DNA from 3 places in the Streptomyces sp. BBFR25 genome. Region 3 is predicted to be linked to each of the others. Evidence: riboswitches for the same ligand, from Rfam matches in the RefSeq annotation. Region 3 holds a riboswitch; each other region holds the start of a gene.

Region 1 (7,874 bases), 1.8 Mb from region 3:
GATCCGCCTTCAGGTCGGCAGCGACCAGGCCCTGTTCCGTTCCTCGGCCGCGCCCCTCGTAGCCTTCCTCGACCGCACCGACAAGCTGGTGCCCCTGGGCCAGGAAGGTGCGCTCGCCGACTTCGACAGCCACCTCGACGAGGCCCTGGACCGCATCCTGGCGGAGGAACAGAGCGCGGGCTGAACCGTTCCGGCAGTCCCGCGGAGGTGGCGTAACGCTTCGCCGGACGCCTCAGCGCTTGCGGCGCCGCCCCCGCCCGCCACGTGCGGGGGCACCCGGCACCGCGGCCGCTGGGGCTCCCTCCGCCTGGGCCGCTCCTCCGGCCGGCCGGTCCGCCGACACGACCAGGGCGGCGAGGGCCGTGGTGACCGGCACGGACGCCACCAGACCGATCGAGCCGACCAGCGTCCGTACGATCTCCTCCGCGACCAGTTCGCTGTTGGCGACCGTCCCCACCCCGCTCTGCGCGATCGAGAACAGGAGCAGCAGGGGCAGCGCCGCGCCCGCGTAGGCCAGGACCAGCGTGTTCACGACCGAGGCGATGTGGTCGCGGCCGATGCGGATGCCCGCGCGGTACAGGCCGCGCCAGCCCATCGTCGGGTTGGCCTCGTGCAGTTCCCAGACCGCCGACGTCTGCGTGACCGTCACGTCGTCGAGGACCCCGAGCGAACCGATGATGACCCCGGCGAGCAGCAGACCGCTCATGTCGATCGACGGGTACAGGCCGTGGATGAGGCCGGTGTTGTCGTCCGTGTTGCCGGTGAGCGCGGCCCAGCCGATGAAGAGCGAGCCGAGCACACCGATCAGCAAGAGCGAGATCAAGGTGCCGAGCACCGCCACGGACGTGCGGGCCGACAGCCCGTGGCAGAGGTACAACGCGATCAGCATGATGGCGCTGGACCCGATCACCGCCACGACCAGGGGATTCGAACCCTGCAGGATGGCGGGCAGGATGAAGAAGTTCAGCAGCAGGAAGCTGATGGCCAGTGAGACCAGTGCCATGAGGCCGCGCAGCCGTCCGACGACCACGACGGCGAGGGCGAAGATGCCCGCGAGCAGCGCCAGGGGGAGCCGGCGGTCGATGTCGGTCACCGAGTACTGCAGGTCCTTGGGCGCGGAGGGCTCGTAGGCGACCACCACCTTCTGGCCCTCGTGCAACTGTCGTGACTGGTCCGGCTGCACGATCTCCTCGAACGTACGGCCCTTGTCGTCGCCGGTGTCGACGCGGATGGTCGCCCGCTTGCACTCGCCCTTCGCCTGCTGCACCGCGGAGGAGCCCTCGGCGGTGGACGTGTCGCCGGTCGGGGTGCCGCCCGAGGCGTTGACGGACTGGCAGCTCAGCTCGACCACCTTGGTCACGGTGGCCTGCTGGGTCTGGCGGTCGAAGCCGACTCCGGTGCGCTCGTGCGGCGGTGCGCCGCCCGGCCACAGCACCGCGAGTCCGACCAGGACGGCCGCGGCGAAGGGGATCAGGATCGCGGCGATGACCTTGCGCAGATGCCGGGAGACGGGAGCCGCCGGTCCGTGACCGTGACCGTGCGCATGCCCGTGACCGGCCTCGGGTCTGCCCTCGCTCGCGCCGTGGGCGGCGACGGGGGCGTGGTCGGCTGCCCGGCCGCCTCCCTCGTCGGCGTTCTGTCCGCGGCGGGGCCGATGCGGCGGGAAGGAGGGATGCTGCGGTGTGGTCACCGCCCGATCATCGCAAGAACAAGGGGGGCCCTCTGTTCACCGCGCCCGAATGGGCGTTAGCGTGGAGGCACCTTTGTACACGCGGGAGCTCGGAGCACCGGGCTGAGAGGGCGCTGACCTCCGTCCCAGCGATGTTTCACGGGAAACGTCACCGAAGTCGAGTGATGTATCCCACGAAGCCTCGCCAGACGGAAGCCGCTGCGTCGACCGCCGAACCTGTTACCGGGTAATGCCGGCGTAGGGAGTAGGTCTCATGACCATCAAGGACGCACGCACGCCTGCCTCAGAACAGCGCTCCACGCGGGACTCCGCCCAGGAGGACACCGCGCAGACCACGGAGGCCGGGAAGTCCATCGGCTGGCACAAGGCGTACGTCGAGGGCTCGCGCCCCGATCTGCGGGTGCCGGTCCGTCAGGTGCACCTCACCAACGGGCAGTCGGTCACCCTGTACGACACCTCGGGCCCGTACACCGATCCACTCGTCGACACCGATGTCCGCAGGGGCCTCGCACCGCTGCGGGAGAACTGGATCATCGCCCGCGGTGACACCGAAGAGTACGCGGGCCGTCCCGTCCGTCCCGAGGACGACGGAATCAAGCACACCGCGCCGCGCGGCGGCCTGCGCAACCTCGACGCCGTCTTCCCCGGGCGCCCGCGTCAGCCCCGCCGGGGCCGGGACGGCAACGCGGTGACGCAACTCGCGTACGCGCGCCGGGGAGAGATCACGCCGGAGATGGAGTACGTGGCCGTCCGGGAGAACGTCTCGCCGGAAGTGGTCCGCGAGGAGATCGCCGCAGGACGTGCCGTGCTGCCCGCCAACGTCAACCACCCCGAGATCGAGCCGATGATCATCGGCAAGCGGTTCCTGGTGAAGGTCAACGCCAACATCGGCAACTCGGCGGTGACGTCCTCCATCGAGGAGGAGGTCGACAAGATGACCTGGGCGACCCGGTGGGGCGCCGACACGGTCATGGACCTCTCCACCGGCCGCAACATCCACACCACCCGCGAGTGGGTCCTGCGCAACTCCCCCGTCCCCATCGGCACCGTGCCGCTCTACCAGGCGTTGGAGAAGGTCGACGGCCGGGCCGAGGAGCTGACCTGGGAGATCTACAAGGACACCGTGATCGAACAGGCCGAGCAGGGTGTGGACTACATGACGGTCCACGCCGGTGTGCGCCTGCCGTACGTACCGCTGACCGCGAACCGCAAGACCGGCATCGTCTCGCGCGGCGGCTCGATCATGGCGGCGTGGTGCCTGGCGCACCACAAGGAGTCATTCCTGTACGAGAACTTCGAGGAACTCTGCGAGATCCTCGCCGCCTACGACGTCACCTACTCCCTCGGCGACGGCCTGCGCCCGGGGTCGATCGCGGACGCCAACGACGAGGCGCAGTTCGCCGAGTTGCGCACCCTCGGGGAACTCAACCGGATCGCCAAGCGTTGCAACGTACAGACCATGATCGAGGGCCCGGGACATGTCCCGATGCACAAGATCAAGGAGAACATCGACCTTCAGCAGGAGATCTGCGATGAAGCTCCGTTCTATACGCTCGGCCCGCTGACGACGGACGTCGCGCCGGCGTACGACCACATCACCTCCGGCATCGGTGCCGCGATGATCGCCTGGTGGGGCACGGCCATGCTCTGCTACGTCACGCCCAAGGAACATCTGGGCCTGCCCAACCGTGACGACGTCAAGACCGGCGTCATCACCTACAAGATCGCCGCCCATGCCGCCGACCTCGCCAAGGGTCACCCAGGTGCACAGGAGTGGGACGACGCGCTGTCGGACGCCCGGTTCGAGTTCCGGTGGGAGGACCAGTTCAACCTTGCCCTGGACCCGGACACGGCCCGTGAGTTCCACGACGAGACCCTGCCGGCCGAGCCCGCCAAGACGGCCCACTTCTGCTCGATGTGCGGGCCCAAGTTCTGCTCGATGAAGATCTCGCAGGACATTCGCCGGCAGCACGGGAGCAGCAAGGGAGAGATCGAGGAGGGCATGGCCCAGAAGTCGAAGGAGTTCGCGGCCGCGGGCAACCGCGTGTACCTGCCGATCGCGGACTGAGCGCACCGGCGCGGGGAGGGGGACAGGCCGCGGGGTCGGCCCTCTCCCCGTCGAGGGGTCCTGCTCGGCAGACTGGACGCATGACAGCCATCTCCCTGAGCAAGGGTGCCAACATCGCCGTCGACTCCCCCGCGGTGCGCGCCGAACTCGTGTGGTCCGCCGGGCCGGGCGTCCCCGAGGTCGATGCCTCGGCGCTGCTGCTCACCTCGGCCGGACGGGTGCGGGACGACGGCGACTTCGTCTTCTACAACCAGCCCCGCCACACCTCCGGCGCGGTGGGCCACCTGGGCAAGCGGGTCGGCCCGGACGCGGACGCGGGTGTCACGACCGATGCCGTCGAGGTGGACCTGCTGTCGGTCGAGTCGGCGGTCGAACGCATCGTCCTGTGCGCCTCGGCGGACGGCGGTGCCTTCGGCCGGGTTCCGGGGCTGACGCTGCGGTTGCTGGACGCCGCGACCGGCACCGAGCTGGCCCGCTTCGACATCACGGCCGGGACGGAGACCGCGCTGGTCGGCGGCGAGTTGTACCGGCGTCAAGGGGCGTGGAAGTTCCGTGCGGTCGGACAGGGCTACGCCTCCGGGCTCGCGGGGCTGGCGACCGACTTCGGCATCACGGTGGACGACGACGCTCCCCCGTCGGCGGCCGCGACGCAGGCCACCGCCCCGCCGACGGCTCCCCCGGCGCCGAGCACACCGCCGACACCCGCCGCGCCGCCCGTAGCACCGCCGCCGCCCCCGGTAGCGGTGCCGCCTGCCACCGGCCCCCGTCTCACCAAGGGCGAGGACCGCCTCCCCGTGGACATGCGCAAGCGGCTGTCCCTGCGCAAGGAGCAGGTCGCGGTCAGCCTGAGCAAGCACGGGGCCACCGGGGTCACCGCGCGCGTCGTCCTCGTGCTGGACGCCTCCGGGTCCATGTCCCTCCTCTACTCCAAGGGCGTCGTCGCGGACGTCGTGGAGCGGATGGCCGCCGTCGCCGCGCAGTTGGACGACGACGGGGAGATGCAGGCATGGACCTTCGCCTCCAACCCGGCGCGCCTGCCCGACCTGCGCCTGGGCGAGCTGCCCGAGTGGCTGCGGCTGCACGTGCGCGTGGGGGAGATCAGCCTGTTCCGGCGGGGCAGGAAGAAGGGCCTGCACCCCGAGCAGGCCGACATGCGGGCGGTCGGTATCCAGAACGAGGAGCAGAAGGTGATCGCCGAGGTCCGGGCCTTCGTCCGGGACCACCCGGCACCGGTCCCGACCCTGGTGCTGTTCTTCTCCGACGGCGGTGTCTACCGCAACGCCGAGATCGAGCGGGAGCTGCGGGAGGCCGTGGAGGAGCCCGTCTTCTGGCAGTTCGTGGGGCTCGGGCGCGCCAACTACGGGGTGCTGGAGCGGTTCGACACCCTGCCGGGGCGCCGCGTCGACAACGTCGGTTTCTTCGCCGTCGACGACATCGGCACCGTACCGGACCCGGAGCTGTATGACCGTCTGCTGTCCGAGTTCCCGTCCTGGATCACTGCCGCCGGCCGGGCGGGCATCCTCTGAAGCGCTGCCCGCCCGTTCCGGTGGCTACTCGGGCCGGTGTTCCGGGCCACCGAAGTCCGGGCTGCTGTAGTCCGGACTCGAGTAGCTCGGTCGCGGTCCCGCGTCGGGGCCGCCGTCGGGGCTGGTGAACCCGGGACGGCCGTAGCCGAGGTGCGGCATGCGGCCGCCGCTCGGCGTGGCCGGTTCCGTGCGGTGCAGTGCCGCCGTGCCCGGCTGGCTGAGCGCCTCCCGCAGGAAGGGCAGGATGCCCCGCTCAAGGAGCGCCTCGTGCCAGGCATCCCTGGCCCGGGTCACCTCCTCGTCGCGGGCGCTGTAGAAGCCCGACTCGGCGGAGGGGCGGTTGCGCAGCGCGGTGAGCAGCAGCCCCACCGCGGCGACGAGGATCGCCACCGCGGTCACGGCGCCGAACACCCATCCCGTGGTGAGCATGGTCTGCGCGAAGGTCTGCCCCGGGTCGAGCATCTTCAGCAGGTAGCCGACCAGGAGGAAGATCGCCGCGGCGGTGCCGGCCAGGACCGGTGCCAGGACGGCGACGACGGCGACGGCCCCCGCACCGGTCGCCTCGGCCATCTCGCCCATGGTGGCGGCGAGTCCCCCCGCGCCCGTGCCCCGCTCCTCGGAGCCGGATTCGCGCGTGGCGGACGACGGACCCGAGGGCGCCGGATGGCGCAGTTCCTCGCGGACCTTCACGTAGTGCTGGTACTCGGTCGTGGCCGCCGCCGTGATGAGGGCGGTGGCGTTGAGTGCCATGGTGCGCAGTTGTTCGGAGTTGAGCCGCTGACCGACGGCGGCCAGCTCCGGGCGGTGTGGTGCGGAGCGCAGCGCCTCGTCGAGGACCCGCTCGTACTCTTGGCGGTCCTCGTTCGACAGGTGCTGCGGAACGCTGTTCATGTGCATCCCCCGATGCTCCGTAGGGCTTGGGGCTCGCATGCCAACGAGCCGTCGGGCAGAAACGGAGGGGAGCCTGCTACGGATAAGCCGATGGTAGAGCGGTGACGGTGGAGGGTGACAGGGGGTTTCCAGAAATTGGGTGCCGGTCTGTACGGACGGCACCGCCGCGAAAGCGGTCCGGTGAACGGTCAGGAGTCCAGCGGAAGTTGCTGGACCAGCAGTTTTCCTGCCATCGTCACGCCGCCGTCCATCGCGATGGCCAGACCGTCCGCGTAGACGTGCGGTCCCTCGACCACGGTTCGGGTGTCGTCCTCGCCGTCCTCGGAGCCGACTTCGCCCAGCAGGTAGGGAATGGGGCTGTGGCCGTGAACGATCCGGGTGCCGCCGTACGTATCCAGCAGTGAGCGCACGGCGTCGGCGCCGCCCTCGTCGCGGAAGGAGAAGCGCTTGGTGAACTTGCGGAACAGGTCCCACACCTCCTCCGCGTCATTGCGCGTGATCGTCTCGCGGACGGTGTCGTTGACCTCTTCGATGGAGCGCCCGTAGTCGAGGTAGGTGGTGGCGTCCGAGTGCACCAGGAGGTGGCCGTCGACCTCCTCCATGGCGTCGAGGCGGGCCATCCACTGCAGGTGGTGGTCCTGCAGGCGGTCCATGTCGGTCTTCTGGCCGCCGTTCAGCAGCCAGGCGGCCTGGAAGGTGGCGGTGCCCGCGCCGGAGTTGACGGGCGTGTCGCCGAACCGCTTGGCGCCGAGCAGCAGCAGCTCGTGGTTGCCCATCAGCGCCTTGCAGTAGCCGCCGGCCGCGGCGGCCTCGGCGGACAGCCGCATCACCAGGTCGATGACGCCGATGCCGTCCGGGCCGCGGTCGGTGAAGTCGCCGAGGAACCACAGCCGGGAGGTGCCCGCGCACCACTGGCCGGCCTCGTCGACGAGGCCCTTCTCCCTGAGGGCGGCCAGCAGCTCGTCGAGGTAGCCGTGTACGTCGCCGACGACGAACAGGGGCCCCTGGCCGGTGGCCTGCTGCTGCACCACGATCGGCTCGGGGTCGACCGCGACCTGGACCGTGTCACCCCGACGGATGACGGGCAGATCGCGCTGAGTGGGCGTGTAGCCCTCGGGCAGGGCCTCCTCGAGCCCCTCCTCGGAGGGCGGTGCCGAATCGCTCGCGTGCGTGCCGGGGGCAGCGTACGGAGCGGTCTCGTGGACGTACGCGGGCACCCGGAAGTCGCGCACCGTCGCCGTCCGCTCCACCTCGGGTCCCTGACCGGCCCCCTGAGTCATCGACCCCTCCACCATCGCGCCGCATCTGCACCGCTTCGGACTGCCTGGTCGCAGCGGCCCGCGGTGTGTGGGCCCATCATAGGAATGCGGATCGCGCTGTGTGATGACCCAGGGGTGGTGAATCAGGACAGGACTCCGGTTCACTGCGGCTTTCGCCCCGATTGGGCCTGGCTTCGCCCGTCCGTGACGGCGGACCACCCGTGTTCCGGAGGTGGCGGATGTGGTCTTCGCCGCCCTGTTTCGCGTCGTTCCGCGGTGCGCCGCCGCCCGGGTGGGGGCGGCGGCCGGGGCGTGCGGACGACCGCGCCCCGGACCCGCACCCGCGCCCCGGACCCGACCTACTCGCCCTCCGGCGATCGCGGCGGGCTGACCGTCGTACGCGGCGGGCGCCGCTGCGACGACGTGCGCACGATCAGCTC
Region 2 (7,874 bases), 3.6 Mb from region 3:
GCGCCGGCCCGGCGGGTCCCGCGTACGATGCGCACTACGCGCAGCAGACTCGCCCCATGCCCATCGTGCCCGACGTACCCGAACACGGCGGAGACCAGGACGACGACCAGGGGACCGCTCGGCTGAGCGGTCCCTTGTTCCGGGACGAGCCGTTCCACGACCAGTCCGTTCGCGACCAGCCGTATCGCGACCCGAGCACGTCGGCGCAGCCGTATGCCGCGGTGCCGAAGAATCCGGATCCCATGCCCGACGCCCCGCAGCCGGCGCAGTCCCAGCCGCCGCCGCAGAAGAAGAGCGCGGGGCGTGACCTGGGGGCCGCGATAGGGGTCGGCGTCGGCCTCGGCGTGGTGATCATCGCGTCGCTGTTCGTCGTCAAGGCGGTCTTCGTCGGGGTGATCGCGGTCGCCGTCGTGGTGGGCCTGTGGGAGCTGACCAAGCGGCTGGAGGAGCGCAAGGGCATCAAGGCGCCCCTCGTACCGCTCGCGATCGGCGGCGCCGCGATGGTGATCGCCGGCTACGCGCGCGGCGCCGAGGGAGCGTGGGTCGCCATGGCGCTCACGGCGCTCGCGGTCCTGGTCTGGCGGATGACGGAACCGCCCGAGGGGTACCTCAAGGACGTCACGGCGGGCCTGTTCGCCGCGTTCTACGTGCCGTTCCTGGCGACGTTCGTCGCCATGATGCTGGCGGCCGACGACGGTGCCTGGCGGGTGCTGGTCTTCCTGATACTGACGGTCGTCAGCGACACCGGGGCCTACGCCGTCGGCTGGCGCTTCGGCAGGAAGAAGCTCGCCCCGCGCATCAGCCCCGGCAAGACCCGCGAGGGCCTGCTGGGAGCGGTGGCGTTCGCGATGGCGGCGGGCGCGCTGTGCGTGCAGTTCCTGATCGACGACGGCACCTGGTGGCAGGGCCTGCTGCTCGGCCTCGTGGTCGCGGTCAGCGCCACCCTGGGCGACCTGGGCGAGTCCATGATCAAGCGGGACCTCGGCATCAAGGACATGGGCACGCTGCTGCCGGGCCACGGCGGCATCATGGACCGGCTGGACTCCCTGCTGCCCACGGCACCGGTGGTGTGGCTGCTGCTGGTGATCTTCGTCGGATCGGGTTGACAGTCATCCGGTAGCATGGAAAGGGCCTGCGGCGTCTGCTGCGGGCCCTTCCGTGTGTCCCCGCCGATGCGGGGGTGTCTCCGTGAGGTCTCCTGGCTTCGGCACGGCCCTGCCGTTGTCCCCGCAGACGCGGGGGGTTGCCACAGGCCCGCCGTCATGAGGAGTTGTCCGACCGTGGCCCGTCCCGCCCCCGGTGAGCTGACCTTTGCCGCACCCCGCGGAGCGAAGCGGCCGCCGCGGCACCTTGCCGATCTCACGCCTGCCGAGCGCAAGGAGGCTGTCGCCGCGATCGGTGAGAAGCCGTTCCGCGCCAAGCAGCTCTCGCAGCACTACTTCGCGCGGTACGCGCACGACCCCGAGCAGTGGACCGACATCCCCGCCGGTTCCCGCGAGGGGCTGCGGGAGGCGTTGCTGCCCGAGCTGATGACCGTCGTGCGGCACCTGTCGACCGACCAGGGGACCACGCGCAAGACGCTGTGGAAGCTGTTCGACGGGACGCTCGTCGAGTCCGTCCTGATGCGCTACCCGGACCGGGTGACCATGTGCATCAGCTCCCAGGCCGGGTGCGGCATGAACTGCCCGTTCTGCGCCACCGGCCAGGCCGGTCTGGACCGGAACCTGTCGACCGCCGAGATCGTGCACCAGATCGTGGACGGCATGCGGGCGCTCAGGGACGGCGAGGTGCCGGGAGGCCCCGCGCGGCTCAGCAACATCGTGTTCATGGGCATGGGCGAGCCGCTCGCCAACTACAACCGCGTCGTCGGCTCCATCCGCCGCCTCACCGACCCCGAGCCGGACGGGCTGGGGCTCTCGCAGCGCGGCATCACCGTCTCCACGGTCGGTCTCGTCCCGGCGATCCACCGCTTCACCGGCGAGGGCTTCAAGTGCCGCCTCGCCATCTCCCTGCACGCCCCCGACGACGAACTGCGCGACACCCTCGTCCCCGTCAACACGCGGTGGAAGGTGCGCGAGGTGCTGGACTCCGGGTTCGAGTACGCGGCGAAGTCCGGGCGCCGGCTGTCCATCGAGTACGCCCTGATCCGCGACATCAACGACCAGGCCTGGCGCGGTGACCGCCTCGGGCGGCTGCTCAAGGGCAGGCCCGTGCACGTCAACCTGATCCCGCTGAACCCCACCCCCGGCTCCAAGTGGACCGCGTCCCGGCCCGAGGACGAGAAGGCGTTCGTGGAGGCGATCGCGGCGCACGGTGTGCCGGTGACGATCCGGGACACCCGTGGGCAGGAGATCGACGGGGCGTGTGGCCAGCTCGCCGCGAGCGAGCGGTAACCTGACCGGCGGAAGTACATCGGCACAGTCACATCTTCATATTCCGACAGGGGAGCGCCACAGCGCTGAGAGTGCGGCACCGGCCGCAGACCCTCCGAACCTGGCCCAGGTCATTCTGGGTAGGGAGATCGGTCACCACTCGAGCTGTTGCGCCCTGCCCGGGACCCTCGCCAGGGGTCTCGGGCGGGGCCGCGTCTTCTCCTGGTCACCCAGGAGGAATTCAGTGAGCATCACCAAGAAGGCCAGTGTCCTGGCCGTCGGCCTCGGCATGGTCGGCACGCTGGCCGCCTGCGGATCGTCGTCCGACGACGCCGCGGGCTCCGGCGGCTCCAAGACCGTGACCCTGGTCAGCCACGACTCGTGGGCCGCGTCCAAGGACGTCATCGCCGCCTTCGAGAAGCAGTCCGGCTACAAGGTCAAGGTCCTGGAGGACGGCGACGCCGGGCAGGCCGTCAACAAGGCCATCCTCACCAAGGACAACCCGCAGGGCGACGTCTTCTTCGGCGTCGACAACACCCTGCTGTCCCGCGCCCTCGACAACGGCCTGTTCCAGCCGTACGAGGCCAAGGGCTCGGACCAGGTCCGGCCGGAGTACCGCGCGGACCAGGACAAGCACCGGGTCACGCCCGTCGACAGCGGCGACATCTGCGTCAACTACGACAAGGCGTACTTCACCAAGCACGGCCTGACCCCGCCCAAGTCCTTCGACGACCTGATCAAGCCGGAGTACAAGGACCTCCTCGTCACCGAGAACGCGGGCAGCTCCTCGCCGGGCCTCGGCTTCCTGCTCGGTACCGCCGCCCAGTACGGCGACGAGGGCTGGGAGGGCTACTGGAAGAAGCTCGAGGCGAACGGCGTCAAGGTCGTCGACAGCTGGGAGCAGGCCTACAACGAGGAGTTCTCCGGCTCGGCCGGCGGCAAGAAGGCCAAGGGCGACCGCCCGCTCGTCGTGTCCTACGCCTCCTCCCCGCCCGTCGAGGTCGTCTACGCCGACCCGCAGCCGGACACCGCTCCCACGGGCGTCGCCGACGGCACCTGCTTCCGTCAGGTCGAGTACGCGGGCCTGCTCAGCAACGCGAAGAACCCCGAGGGCGGCAAGGCGCTCCTCGACTTCCTGCTGGGCAAGACCTTCCAGGAGGACATGCCGCTGAACATGTTCGTCTACCCGGTGCGGGAGGGCGCGCAGGTCCCCGAGGTGTTCTCGAAGTTCGGGCCGCAGGCGAAGGACCCGCAGACCCTGGACCCGGCGAAGATCGCCGACCACCGCGACCAGTGGGTCAAGTCGTGGACCTCGCTCGTACTGAAGTGAGCCGAGGAGGCAAGCGGGCGCGGACCGTGCGCGGGAGCGCGGCCCGGCTCGGTCTCATGGCCGTGCCCGTAGCGTTCTTCGCGGTGTTCTTCGCCTACCCCGTCGCCGCCATCGTCGCGCGCGGCCTGGAGGTCGACGGGGTCTGGCGGCTCGGGCGGATCGGGGACGTGCTCGCGCAGTCCGACGTGCGGCACGTGCTGTGGTTCACCACCTGGCAGGCGCTGGCGTCCACCGCGCTCACCCTGCTGGTCGCGCTGCCCGGCGCGTACGTCTTCGCCCGCTTCGACTTCCCCGGCAAGCAGGTCCTGCGGGCCGCGGTGACCGTGCCCTTCGTGCTGCCGACGGTCGTCGTCGGTACGGCGTTCCTGGCGCTGGTGGGGCGCGGCGGGCTGCTGGACGAGCTGTGGGGTGTGCGCCTGGACACCACGGTGTGGGCGATCCTGCTCGCGCACGTCTTCTTCAACTACGCCGTCGTCGTCCGCACCGTCGGCGGCCTGTGGGCGCAGCTCGACCCGCGGCAGGAGGAGGCCGCGCGGATGCTCGGCGCCTCGCGGCTGCGGGCCTGGCGGCAGGTCACGCTGCCCGCGCTGGCGCCCGCCGTGGCCGCCGCCGCGCTGATGGTCTTCCTGTTCACCTTCACCTCCTTCGGCGTCGTGCAGATCCTCGGCGGGCCCGCCTTCTCCACCCTCGAAGTGGAGATCTACCGCCAGACCTCCCAGGTCTTCGACCTGTCCACGGCCGCCGTGCTCACCCTGATCCAGTTCGCGGCCGTCGCCGCCGTCCTCGCCGTGCACGCCTGGACGGTGCGGCGGCGCGAGACGGCGCTACGGCTCGTGGACGCGGCCACGACCGCGCGCCGACCGCGCGGGGCCGGGCAGTGGGCGCTGCTCGCCGGGGTCCTGGGCGTCATCGCCGTCCTGCTGGTGCTGCCGCTCGCGGTGCTGGTCCAGCGGTCGCTGGGCGCCTCCGGCTTCGGCTACTACCGGGCACTGACCCGGGAGGACGGCGGCGCCTTCCTCGTCCCGCCGATCGAGTCGATCGGCAACTCCCTCCAGTACGCCGTCGCCGCCACCGGCATCGCCCTGGTGATCGGCGCGCTGGCCGCGACCGCGCTCACCCGGCGCGACGCGGGCCGCTTCGTGCGCGGGTTCGACGCGCTGCTGATGCTGCCGCTCGGGGTGTCGGCCGTGACGGTCGGGTTCGGGTTCCTGATCGCGCTGGACGAACCCCCGCTGGACCTCAGGTCCTCCTGGATCCTGGTGCCGCTCGCGCAGGCGCTGGTGGGCGTCCCCTTCGTCGTACGGACCATGCTGCCGGTGCTGCGGGCGGTGGACGGGCGGCTGCGGGAGGCGGCCGCGGTGCTGGGTGCGTCGCCGTGGCGGGTCTGGCGCGAGGTGGACCTGCCGATGGTGCGGCGCGCGCTGCTGGTCGCGGCCGGGTTCGCGTTCGCGGTGTCGCTGGGGGAGTTCGGCGCGACCGTCTTCATCGCGCGGCCCGACAACCCGACGCTGCCGGTCGCCGTGGCGCGGCTGCTGGGGCGGCCCGGGGACATGAACTACGGCCAGGCGATGGCCCTTTCGACGATTCTGATGCTGGTGTGCGCGGTGGCCCTGGTGGTGCTGGAGCGGCTGCGGACCGACCGGAGCGGGGAGTTCTGACCATGCCGCCCAGCCTGCTGAGCCTCGAAGGAGCGACCGTCCGCTTCGGCGGGCGGCCCGTGCTCGACGACGTCGACCTGGGGGTCGCCGAGCACGAGGTGGTGTGCGTGCTCGGGCCCAGCGGCAGCGGCAAGTCGACGCTGCTGCGGGCGGTCGCCGGGCTCCAGCCGCTGGACGCCGGGCGGGTGACGCTGGACGGGCGGGACCAGTCCGGGGTGCCCGCGCACAAGCGCGAGGTCGGGCTGATGTTCCAGGACCACCAGCTGTTCCCGCAGCGGGACGTGGCCGGGAACATCGCCTTCGGACCGCGGATGCGCGGCGCGTCCCGGGCCGAGCAGCAGGCGCGGGTGGGGGAGTTGCTGGAGCTGGTCGGACTGCCGGGCGCCGCCCGCCGGTCCGTCGCCGCGCTCTCCGGCGGGGAGCAGCAGCGAGTGGCGCTGGCCCGGGCCCTCGCGCCCCGGCCCCGGCTGCTGATGCTGGACGAGCCGCTCGGTCAGTTGGACCGCTCGCTGCGGGAGCGGCTCGTGGTCGAACTGCGTGAGCTGTTCGGGAAGTTGGGCACCACTGTGCTCGCCGTGACGCACGACCAGAGTGAGGCGTTCGCGCTCGCCGACCGGGTCGTGGTGATGCGGGACGGGCGGATCGCCCAGTCGGGGACGCCCCTGGAGGTGTGGCAGCGGCCGGCGGACGCGTTCGTGGCTCGCTTCCTCGGCTTCGACAACGTGGCCGAGGCGTCCGTCGCCGGACAGGCCGCGGACACCCCGTGGGGCAAGGTGCCGGTCCCCGAGGACGCGCCGCAGGGCCCGCGGACGGTGCTCGTGCGGCCGGCCGGGGTCCGGGTCGTCTCCGCCGACGAGGGCCTGCGCTGCACGGTCACCGCCCGCACCTTCCGCGGCACGCACGTCGCCGTGCACCTCCAGCCGGAGGACGCGCCGCGCCTGGAGGCGGCCTGCGCGCTGCGGGCGGCGCCGGAGGTCGGGGCCGCGGTCGGCGTGGAGTTCGACGCGGCGGAAGTCGTCGTGCTCGGCTGATCGGGTGTTCCGGGTGATCATTCCGTTCATAGGGTGACGGCATGACACTCCTCGCGCACGACCGGTACTGCGATGAAATCGATCACCAGGTGGGCGGGCTCAGGGCCGTGGTCACCTCCGGTGCGGATCTGACCGCCACCGTGCCGACCTGCCCGGACTGGACCCTGGAGGACCTGGTGCGGCACGTGGGCCGGGCCCTGCGCTGGACGGCGCTGATCGTCGGCACCCGCGCCGAGCAGGACGTACCGGTGGACCGGGCGCCGGGTGCCGAGGGACCCGCGGCGAGCGGGGACGCGGTGGCGCTGGACGCGTGGCTGGCGGAGTCCGGCGAGGTCGTCGTCGGCGCCCTGCGGGAGGCCGGTCCGGCCTCGCCCGCGTGGTCGTGGGCCGGCGTCGACACGGCCGGGTTCTGGGCGCGGCGGATGTCCCACGAACTCGTCGTCCACGGCGCGGACGCGGCCCTGGCGGCGGGCCTGCCCCACCGGGCGGTCGCGCCCGAGGTGGCGGCCGACGCGATCGACGAGTGGCTGGACATCGTACGGTTCGTGCAGCGGGCCCTGCCCGGTGCGGCGGCGAACGAACTGCGGGCCCCCGGCAGCAGCCTCCACCTGCATGCGACGGACGCTCCGGCCGAGTTGAACGCCGAGTGGATCGTCGAACTGCCCGACGACGGCATCGTCTGGCGCCGCGGGCACGAGAAGGCGACGGTGGCGCTGCGCGGCCCGCTCACGGACGTGCTGCTGGCCTTCTACGGCCGACTGCCGCTGGACGCCCCGGGGCTCGACGTGCTCGGTGACCGCGGGCTGCTGGAACTCTGGCTGGAGAAGGCGACGTTCGGCTGACACGACGGTGGCCCGCCCCGGACCGGGACGGGCCACCGCGGTGAACGCATCTGCGCGCAGGAGCGGTTGTCAGCTGTTGCTGTTCGCTCCGCGACGGCGCAGGCCGAAGAAGACGGCGCCGCCACCGACGACGACCAGGGCCGCCGCGATACCGGCGATCATGCCGGTGTTGGAGTTGGCACCGGTCTCGGCGAGGTTGGAGTCACCGGCCGCCGGGGACGGGGCGTTGTCGTTCGGCACGGCCGCCGGGGCGGTGCTGCTCTCCGGCTGTGACGGCGCGGGGGCCGACGTGGACGGCTCGGGAGCCGGGGACTCCGTCTCGTCGGACGGGGTCGAGGAGCTCTCCGACGGGGTCGGGGACGGCTCCTCGGTCTTGCAGGGGGTCGACGGGGTCGTGACGTCCGGCTCGATGAACTCGTCGACGTACTTGTCGGCCTTGACGTGGACGCGGTACTCGGTGTTCGGCTTCCAGTCCACGGCGAAGGAGACCGTGGTGCCCTCCTTGGAGCCCTTGACCGTCTCCTGGCCGACCTGCTCGCCGGTGCTCTTCAGGGAGACGGTGACGGTGGCCGGGATACCGGCCGGGTCCACGTCGGTGACGGTGATGACACCGTTGTCCCCGTCGCACTTGGCTTCGGCGG
Region 3 (7,874 bases):
CGAGCGCCTGATCGACGTCGCCGCGCGGGCGGTGCCGGACCTGCGCGACCGCCTCCTGTGGCACGAGGTGCGCACCCCGGCCGAGGTCGCGGCGGACACCGGCGTGGCGGACGGCGCGGTTCCGGCGCCCGCGCTCGCGGGCGCCGGCGGACGGCTGCTGCACCCGGCGAACGGCACGCGCACGGAGGGCCTGTTCACCGTCGGCGGCTGGTCGCACCCCGGCGGCGGTCTGCCGCACGCGGGGATGTCGGGCGCGCTGGTGGCCGGACTCGTGGTGGAGGGGCCGGAGTTCCGCGGCTCCCAGTGAGCGGCCGCCGGGCCGGTCACCGGGCGCCGAAGGCCCCGGCGGCGGACCGGGACCTCAGGAAGGCTCCTCAGTAGCGGTACTGCTCGTCGTAGCCCTGGCCCTGCCCCTGCGGCTGGCCGTCGCCCTGGTAGGGGTACGGCTGCTGCTCGGGCGGGAGTTCGCCGCCGTAGGGCTCGTCGGTGCTGCGCTGCTGCGGCACCCACACCCCGCCGGCCGGGGTCTCGCCGCCGTAGCCGCCGGGCGTGCCGGTGGCGTACTGGTCCTGCCCGTAGCCCTGCTGGCCGTAGTTCTGCGCACCGGTCGTGTCGTAGCCGCCGGTGTCGTACGTCCCGCCGCCGTAGGTGGGGGTGCCGATGTACGGGTCGGAGTAGGCGGCGTACTGCTGCTGGGCGCCGGTGTCGTAGCCGTAGTCCTGCTGCTGGCCGTAGCCGGAGTAGTCGTAGGCGTAGGCCTGGTCGGCGCCCGGCGCGGTGGCCGCCTGCTGCTGGCCGGTGCCGTAACCGGCGTCGGTGTACACGCCGTACGAGTTGGTGTCGTCCGGCATGGGCTGCGGTTCGTAGACGGCGGTGGTCTCCGCGGCCGAGGGATCGGCGGTGGGCCGGGCCGGGGTGAAGACGTCGTCGCGGTCGTAGTCGTCGTGCCCGTACGGCGGGACGTCCTGACCCTGACCCTGGGCGTGCGCCTGGGCGCGCTCGTCGTAGCCGTCGTGGGGGCCCCGGTCGCCCTCGGCGGGTCCGAGCCCGGAGACCTCCGACGTCGGCTCCTGGCGGCCCCGTTCGGGACGCCCGCGCTTGCCGACGAGGCTCGCCGGGGCGTTGACCGCCCAGCCCGCCTCGAAGCCGCGGCGGAACGACAGCGTGACGTAGGTCTGGCCGACCGCGAAGGCGGCGGCACCCAGACCGATGACGAGCACGTTCGACATCAGCACGCCGGCGACGACGCCGACGAAGCCGCCGAAGGCGAGCAACCGCCAGCGCAGCCGCGCCTTGTACTGCAGCAGCACCTCGCCGAGCAGCCACAGCGCGACGACGCCGAACGCGATGTAGAGGACCGTCCAGCCCATGTACGCCCCTCTCCCAGTGACCGTTACGCAGTGTGTCGCAAATACGTGCGGCCGGTCTAGGCCCGCGGTGGGTGGTGCAGGCCCAGGTTCTCGTAGATTTCCAGGGTCGCCGTGGAGTTGTTGAGCGTGATGAAGTGCAGTCCGGGCACACCTTCGGCCAGCAGCCGCGCGCAGAACTCCGTGGCGAACTCGATGCCGATCGAGCGTACAGCCGCCGGATCGTCCTTGGCTGTGAGGATCCGCTCTTTCAGCTCCGGCGGGAACGAGGCGTTGCTGAGCTTCGGCAACCTCTCCAGCATCTTCACACTGGTCACCGGCATGACCTCGGGGATGACCGGGGTCGCGCAGCCCGCCGCGGCGACCCGGTCGCGCAGCCGCAGGTAGGACTCGGGCTGGAAGAACATCTGGGTGATGGCGTAGTCGGCGCCGGCCCGGCACTTGTCGACGAAGTGCGCCACGTCCGTGTCCCAGTCGGCGGAGCGCGGGTGCATCTCCGGGAAGGCGGCGACACCGACGCAGAAGTCGCCCGACTCCTTGATGAGTCTGACCAGTTCGGCCGCGTACGTCAGGCCTTCGGGGTGCGCGATCCAGTCGGCGCCGGGGTCGCCGGGCGGGTCGCCGCGCACGGCCAGCATGTTGCGGATCCCGGCGTCGGCGTACTGGCCGATGATGTTGCGCAGCTCGGCGATGGAGTGGTCGACGGCGGTGAGGTGGGCCACCGGGGTCAGCGTGGTGTCGGCGACGATCTGCTGGGTCTCGCGGACCGTGCCCGCGCGCGTGGAGCCGCCGGCACCGTAGGTCACGGAGACGAAGTCCGGGGCCACGGCCTCGACCCGCCTCAGCGCGCTCCACAGGTTCTTCTCGCCCTTGGGCGTCTTCGGCGCCGAGAACTCGAACGAGTACGTCGTCTTGCCGGTGGCGAGGATGTCACGCACCGTGCGGGCGCGATCAGTCCTCGTGCTTGCGGTTCCGAGGGCCATATGGGCAGGTTAGCCAGGGTGCGGCGGTCACCCAACCGGATGCGGGATATTTGTCCGCATTGTCGAGTTGCTGTCCACCCTTTGGACACCTGCCCGTCAGGGACGACGCGCCGCGACGGCGTGCGGCTACGCCGGGGCCGGGGCCGCCTGCCGCAGCCGCTTCGCGAACTCGGCCGCCGCCGCGCCCGGGTCGTCGGCGGCGGTGATCGCGCGGACGACGACCACGCGCCGGGCGCCCGCGTCCAGCACCTCGTCGAGGTTGCCGAGGTCGATGCCGCCGATCGCGAACCAGGGACGGTCGGTGCCCAGCGCCGCCGTGCGGCGGACCAGGTCGAGGCCGGGTGCGTGGCGGCCGGGCTTCGTGGGGGTCGGCCAGCAGGGACCGGTGCAGAAGTAGTCCACGCCCTCCTGGGCGGCGGCTGCGGCGGCCTCGGACTCGGCGTGCGTGGAGCGGCCGACGAGGACGTCGGCGCCCAGGATCGCCCGGGCGGCGGGCACCGGCAGGTCGCCCTGGCCGAGGTGCAGCACGTCGGCGCGGGCGGCGTGGGCGACGTCCGCGCGGTCGTTGACGGCGAGGAGCTTGCCGTGGCGGGCGCAGGCGTCGGCGAAGACCTCCAGGTGCTCCAGCTCCTCGGCCGCCTCCATGCCCTTGTCCCGCAGCTGCACGATGTCGACGCCGCCGGCGAGCACGGCGTCCAGGAACTCGGGCAGGTCGCCCTGGCTCCGGCGGGCGTCCGTGCACAGGTAGAGCCGGGCGTCGGCGAGCCGGGCGCGGGCGGTGGTGGCGGCGGTGTCGGGCATGCGGGTGTCCCCCCGGTCAGGTGGCGTGGGCCCGTGAAGGGCCGCGCGATGGTGGCGTACGGGCACGGGCGCCCGGCGTGCGGAGCCCGCACGCCGGGCGGTGTGGCGGATCGGCGGGGGGTCGGTCAGACGGCGAGCGCCTGGGCGCGGCGCTTCACCTCCGTACCGCGATTCTCGGTCAGGGCCTGGGCGGGGGTGCCGGGCAGGCTCGGGTCGGGCGTGAAGAGCCACTCGAGCATCTCCTCGGCCGTGAAGCCGTCGTCCCGCAGCAGCGTCAGGGTCCCGGCCAGGCCCTTGACGACCTTGTCCTCGTCGATGAAGGCCGCGGGGATGTGCAGCGCGCGGTTCTCACCGCGGCGTACGGCGATGAGCTGGCCTTCCCTGATCAGCTGGCGCACCCGGGTCACCTCGACACCGAGCATCTCGGCGATGTCGGGAACGGTGAGCCAGGCGGGTACGAGAGCATCGGTCTTTGCGTCAATCTCGGTCACGCCTCCAGCCTGCCACCTGGCACTGACAGTCGGAAACCCGACTACGCCGTCGCCGCCGTCGCCGCCTTCAGCGGCTTCGCCGGGTCGGTCAGCAGCTCCGGGTCCATCGGCGTGCCCGCCTGGATCAGGCGCTTGCCCTGCGCCAGGTCGCGGGGGCGGCCCACCGCCAGCAGGGCGACCAGGCGGCCCTCGCGCAGCCAGCAGACCGTCCACGCCGGGCTCGCCGGGTCGCCGCGCCACAGGGTGGTGTCGGCGGCCGTGTGATGACCGGCGTACTGGACGAAGCGGCCGAACTGCTCGGACCAGAAGTACGGCACCGGGTCGTAGGCCGCCGGGGTCTCACCGGCCGGGGCGCCGACGATGTCGGCGGCGACCGTGCGCGGGCCCTGGAGGGCGTTGTCCCAGTGGTGCACCAGGAGCCGCTCGCCGTAGCGGGCGGACGGGAAGGAGGCGCAGTCGCCGACCGCGTGGACGTCCGGCGCGGAGGTGCGCAGACGGTCGTCGGCCAGGACCTCGCCGTGCGCGCCGAGGGCGATGCCGGAGCCGGCCAGCCAGCCGGTGGCGGGGCGGGCGCCGATGCCGACGACGACCGCGCCGGCGGCCAGCCGGGTGCCGTCGTCGAGGACGACCCGGCCGGGCTCACCGGGGCCGCCCGGCTCGACGCGCTCCACGCGCGCGCGGGTGCGCAGTTCGGCGCCCGCGTCGGCGTACCAGGCGGTCATCGGCGCGGCGACCTCGGCGGGCAGCGCGTCGGCCAGCGGGCGGTCGGCGGCCTCCACCACGGTCACCGCGCAACCCGCCTCGCGCGCGGCGGTGGCGAACTCGGCGCCGATCCAGCCCGCGCCGACCACCACGATGTCGTGCTGCCGGGTGAGCACCGGCCGCAGCCGCTCGGCGTCGTCCAGGGTGCGCAGCAGGTGCACGCCGGGCACGCCCTCGGCGCCCGGGAGGTGGACCGGTTCGGCGCCGGTCGCCAGGACGAGGACGTCGTAGGGCACGGGCCCCTCGGAGGTGTCCAGGACGTGCTCGCCGGGGCGGACGCCCAGGGCCTCGCAGCCCAGCCGCAGGGTAATGCCGAGCGCCTCGAAGTCGACGTCGAAGGCGGAGCCCTCCGCGGTGCCGAGCAGGACGGCCTTGGACAGCGGGGGGCGGTCGTACGGTTGGTGCGGTTCCGCGCCGATCAGGGTCACCGGGCCGGTGAAGCCCTGTTCGCGCAGGGCCACCGCGGTCTGCACGCCCGCCATCCCGGCGCCCACGACGACCGCGCGCCGCTCCGCGTCCGCCGCCGGTCCCTGTCCCCGTTCCCGCGTCTGCTCGCTCACCTGATCACCATAGACACCCGGCGTGTGGCCGGTCAGTGCCCGTGCGCGGTGAGCTGCTCCACCACGCTGGTCCCGCTGCCCGGCTGCGACTCCCACTCCCAGCTCTCGTCCAGTCGCACGCGCCCGTCCGGCAGTTCGACGACGGTGGACACGCAGTGCCCCGACGACGTGCTGCCGTCGGTCTTGAGCTGCACGTACCGGAAGTCGAGGCGGTCGCCCTCCCTGGTGCCCACCAGGTGCCCGCGGACCACGTCACCGCCCGCGTACTCGGCCCACACGGCGCCGTCCTGCTCGTGGTAGGTGAACCGGGTCCGGGTGCCCACCTGGCCGGGGGCCTGGTCGGCGACGGGGGCGAGGACGAGGCCGTCGAGTGAACGCGCCACGGGTGGAGGCTCCCTTACACGTGAGTTGCGCTGCGGGCTAGGGTGGCCAACGTAAGGCACTCGCGGGAGCCCGGACGCACCGGGCTGAGAGGGAGGCTGGCGGCCTCCGACCGTACGAACCTGATCCGGGTCATGCCGGCGAAGGGAGGGGCTGGACGCCCATGTCGTCTCCACCACACACGCCTCGTACGTCACGTACCCCCGACGTCCTCGTCCTCGGCGGCGGGATCATCGGGCTCGTCACCGCCTGGCGGGCCGCGCAGCGCGGGCTGGTCACGGCCCTCGTGGACCCCGAGCCGGGCGGCGGGGCGGCCCAGGTGGCGGCCGGGATGCTGGCCGCCGTCACGGAGCTGCACTACGGCGAGGAGAGGCTGCTCGCGCTGAACCTCGCCTCGGCCCGCCGTTACCCTCAGTTCGCGGCCGAGCTGACCGAGCTGACCGGCCAGGACCTCGGTTACCGCCGCTGCGGCACGCTCGCCGTCGCGCTGGACGCCGACGACCGTGCCCACCTGCGCGAACTGCACGCGCTCCAGCAGCGCTCCGGCCTGGAGTCGGAGTGGCTGTCGGGGCGCGAGTGCCGACGTCTGGAGCCGATGCTCGCGCCGGGCGTGCGCGGAGGGCTCCGGGTGGACGGCGACCACCAGATCGATCCCCGCCGCCTCGCCCGGGCGCTGGTGGCCGCCTGCGCACACGCGGGCGTGGCCTTCCACCGGGTGTGGGCCGAGCGGCTCACCGTCGGGCCCGGCGACCGCGCCACGGGCGTCGTCACCGCCGACGGCACCGCGCTGGAGGCCGGACAGGTGGTGCTGGCCGGGGGCAGCCTGAGCGGGCGGCTCACGGGCGTGCCGGAGGCCGTACTGCCGCCGGTGCGGCCCGTGAAGGGGCAGGTGCTGCGGCTGGCCATGCCGCGGACGCCGGGGCCGCTGCTGAACCGGACCGTGCGTGCCGTGGTGCGCGGCAACCACGTCTACCTGGTGCCCCGGGAGAGCGGCGAGCTGGTCGTCGGCGCCACCAGCGAGGAGCTGGGCTGGGACACGACGGTCACCGCGGGCGGCGTCTACGAGCTGCTGCGCGACGCGCACGAGCTGGTCCCCGGCATCACTGAGCTGCCCCTGACGGAGACCCGCGCGGGTCTGCGCCCCGGCTCACCGGACAACGCCCCGCTGCTCGGCCCGACCGCGCTGGACGGCCTGCTGCTCGCCACCGGTCACTACCGCAACGGCGTCCTGCTCACCCCCGTCACCGGCGACGTCATGGCGGACGCCCTGACCGGCGGGGAGCTGCCCGAGGAGGCCCGCCCCTTCAGCCCCCGGCGCTTCGCCACCGCCCCCGCACTCTCGGAGCAGCCCGCATGAACATCTCCGTCAACGGCGAGCCGCGCGAGGTGGCTCCCGGCACCGCCCTGGACGCGCTGGTGGGCACGCTCACCCGGGCGCCGTCCGGAGTGGCCGCCGCCCTGAACGAGACCGTCGTCCCGCGCGCGCGGTGGTCCGCCACCGCGCTGTCCGAGGGCGACCGTGTCGAGGTCCTCACCGCCGTCCAAGGAGGCTGACCATGGCCGACGATCCCTTTGTCCTCGGCGGCACGACGTACGCGTCCCGCCTGATCATGGGTACGGGCGGGGCGCCCAGCCCGGACGTCCTGGAGCGCGCGCTGGTGGCCTCCGGTACGGAGCTGACGACCGTCGCGATGCGGCGGGTGGACGCCTCGGTGCACGGCTCGGTGCTGTCCGTGCTGGAGCGGCTCGGCATCCGGGTGCTGCCGAACACGGCCGGCTGCTTCACCGCCGGGGAGGCGGTGCTCACCGCCCGTCTGGCGCGCGAGGCGCTCGGCACGGACCTGGTCAAGCTGGAGGTCATCGCCGACGAGCGCACCCTGCTGCCGGACCCGATCGAGCTGCTGGACGCGGCGGAGACGCTGGTCGACGACGGTTTCACCGTCCTGCCGTACACCAACGACGACCCGGTGCTCGCGCGGAAGCTGGAGGACGTCGGGTGCGCGGCGATCATGCCGCTGGGCTCGCCGATCGGGTCCGGGCTCGGGATCCGCAACCCGCACAACTTCCAGCTGATCGTGGAGCACGCGCGCGTGCCGGTGATCCTGGACGCGGGGGCCGGTACGGCGTCGGACGTGGCGCTGGCGATGGAGCTGGGGTGTGCGGGTGTGATGCTCGCCTCGGCGGTGACGCGGGCGCAGGAGCCGGTGCTGATGGCTGCCGCGATGCGCTCCGCGGTGGAGGCGGGGCGGCTGGCCCGGCGGGCCGGGCGGATTCCGCGGCGGCACTTCGCCGAGGCGTCGTCTCCTGCGGAGGGCTTGGCGGTACTGGATCCGGAGCGGCCCGCTTTCTAGCGGAGCGGCGCTGAGGCTGGGCGGGAGGGCGCAGCCCGGCGTGACGGGATGCCGCTGCGCCCACCCGTGCCGCCCCAGCGGCACGATTGCCCGCAGCTAAGTGCGTCACAGTCCCGCCCCGATTCCGGTCGGCGACGCGGGGTGTCTGTGGTGGCTCGTAGACTCACCTGCGTGGACA

What was found. A riboswitch is a leader RNA that binds a small molecule or an ion and turns the genes downstream of it on or off. The one in region 3 is predicted to bind thiamine pyrophosphate.
Region 1: it holds a riboswitch for thiamine pyrophosphate, as region 3 does, so the genes downstream of both, thiC (phosphomethylpyrimidine synthase ThiC) here and thiO (glycine oxidase ThiO) in region 3, are expected to answer to the same signal.
Region 2: it holds a riboswitch for thiamine pyrophosphate, as region 3 does, so the genes downstream of both, ACGH52_RS27810 (thiamine ABC transporter substrate binding subunit) here and thiO (glycine oxidase ThiO) in region 3, are expected to answer to the same signal.

The regions. Positions count from the first base shown of each region.
Region 1 is NZ_CP172447.1:4,224,234-4,232,107, reverse strand. It holds gene ACGH52_RS19235 (SsgA family sporulation/cell division regulator) at 1-184, shown strand, start outside; gene ACGH52_RS19230 (YibE/F family protein) at 233-1,690, opposite strand; TPP riboswitch at 1,762-1,951, shown strand; gene thiC (phosphomethylpyrimidine synthase ThiC) at 1,944-3,758, shown strand; gene ACGH52_RS19220 (VWA domain-containing protein) at 3,839-5,284, shown strand; gene ACGH52_RS19215 (hypothetical protein) at 5,309-6,181, opposite strand; gene sppA (metallophosphoesterase) at 6,364-7,470, opposite strand; gene ACGH52_RS19205 (LacI family DNA-binding transcriptional regulator) at 7,794-7,874, opposite strand, start outside.
Region 2 is NZ_CP172447.1:6,059,428-6,067,301, forward strand. It holds gene ACGH52_RS27800 (phosphatidate cytidylyltransferase) at 1-1,106, shown strand, start outside; gene rlmN (23S rRNA (adenine(2503)-C(2))-methyltransferase RlmN) at 1,263-2,393, shown strand; TPP riboswitch at 2,432-2,537, shown strand; gene ACGH52_RS27810 (thiamine ABC transporter substrate binding subunit) at 2,617-3,702, shown strand; gene ACGH52_RS27815 (iron ABC transporter permease) at 3,678-5,360, shown strand; gene ACGH52_RS27820 (ABC transporter ATP-binding protein) at 5,363-6,391, shown strand; gene ACGH52_RS27825 (maleylpyruvate isomerase family mycothiol-dependent enzyme) at 6,433-7,233, shown strand; gene ACGH52_RS27830 (LAETG motif-containing sortase-dependent surface protein) at 7,303-7,874, opposite strand, start outside.
Region 3 is NZ_CP172447.1:2,425,044-2,432,917, forward strand. It holds gene ACGH52_RS11005 (phytoene desaturase family protein) at 1-307, shown strand, start outside; gene ACGH52_RS11010 (hypothetical protein) at 375-1,370, opposite strand; gene metF (methylenetetrahydrofolate reductase [NAD(P)H]) at 1,427-2,350, opposite strand; gene thiE (thiamine phosphate synthase) at 2,477-3,151, opposite strand; gene ACGH52_RS11025 (Rv2175c family DNA-binding protein) at 3,277-3,642, opposite strand; gene ACGH52_RS11030 (NAD(P)/FAD-dependent oxidoreductase) at 3,684-4,964, opposite strand; gene ACGH52_RS11035 (hypothetical protein) at 4,997-5,347, opposite strand; TPP riboswitch at 5,400-5,511, shown strand; gene thiO (glycine oxidase ThiO) at 5,509-6,702, shown strand; gene thiS (sulfur carrier protein ThiS) at 6,699-6,899, shown strand; gene ACGH52_RS11050 (thiazole synthase) at 6,902-7,696, shown strand; gene pknB (Stk1 family PASTA domain-containing Ser/Thr kinase) at 7,868-7,874, shown strand, end outside.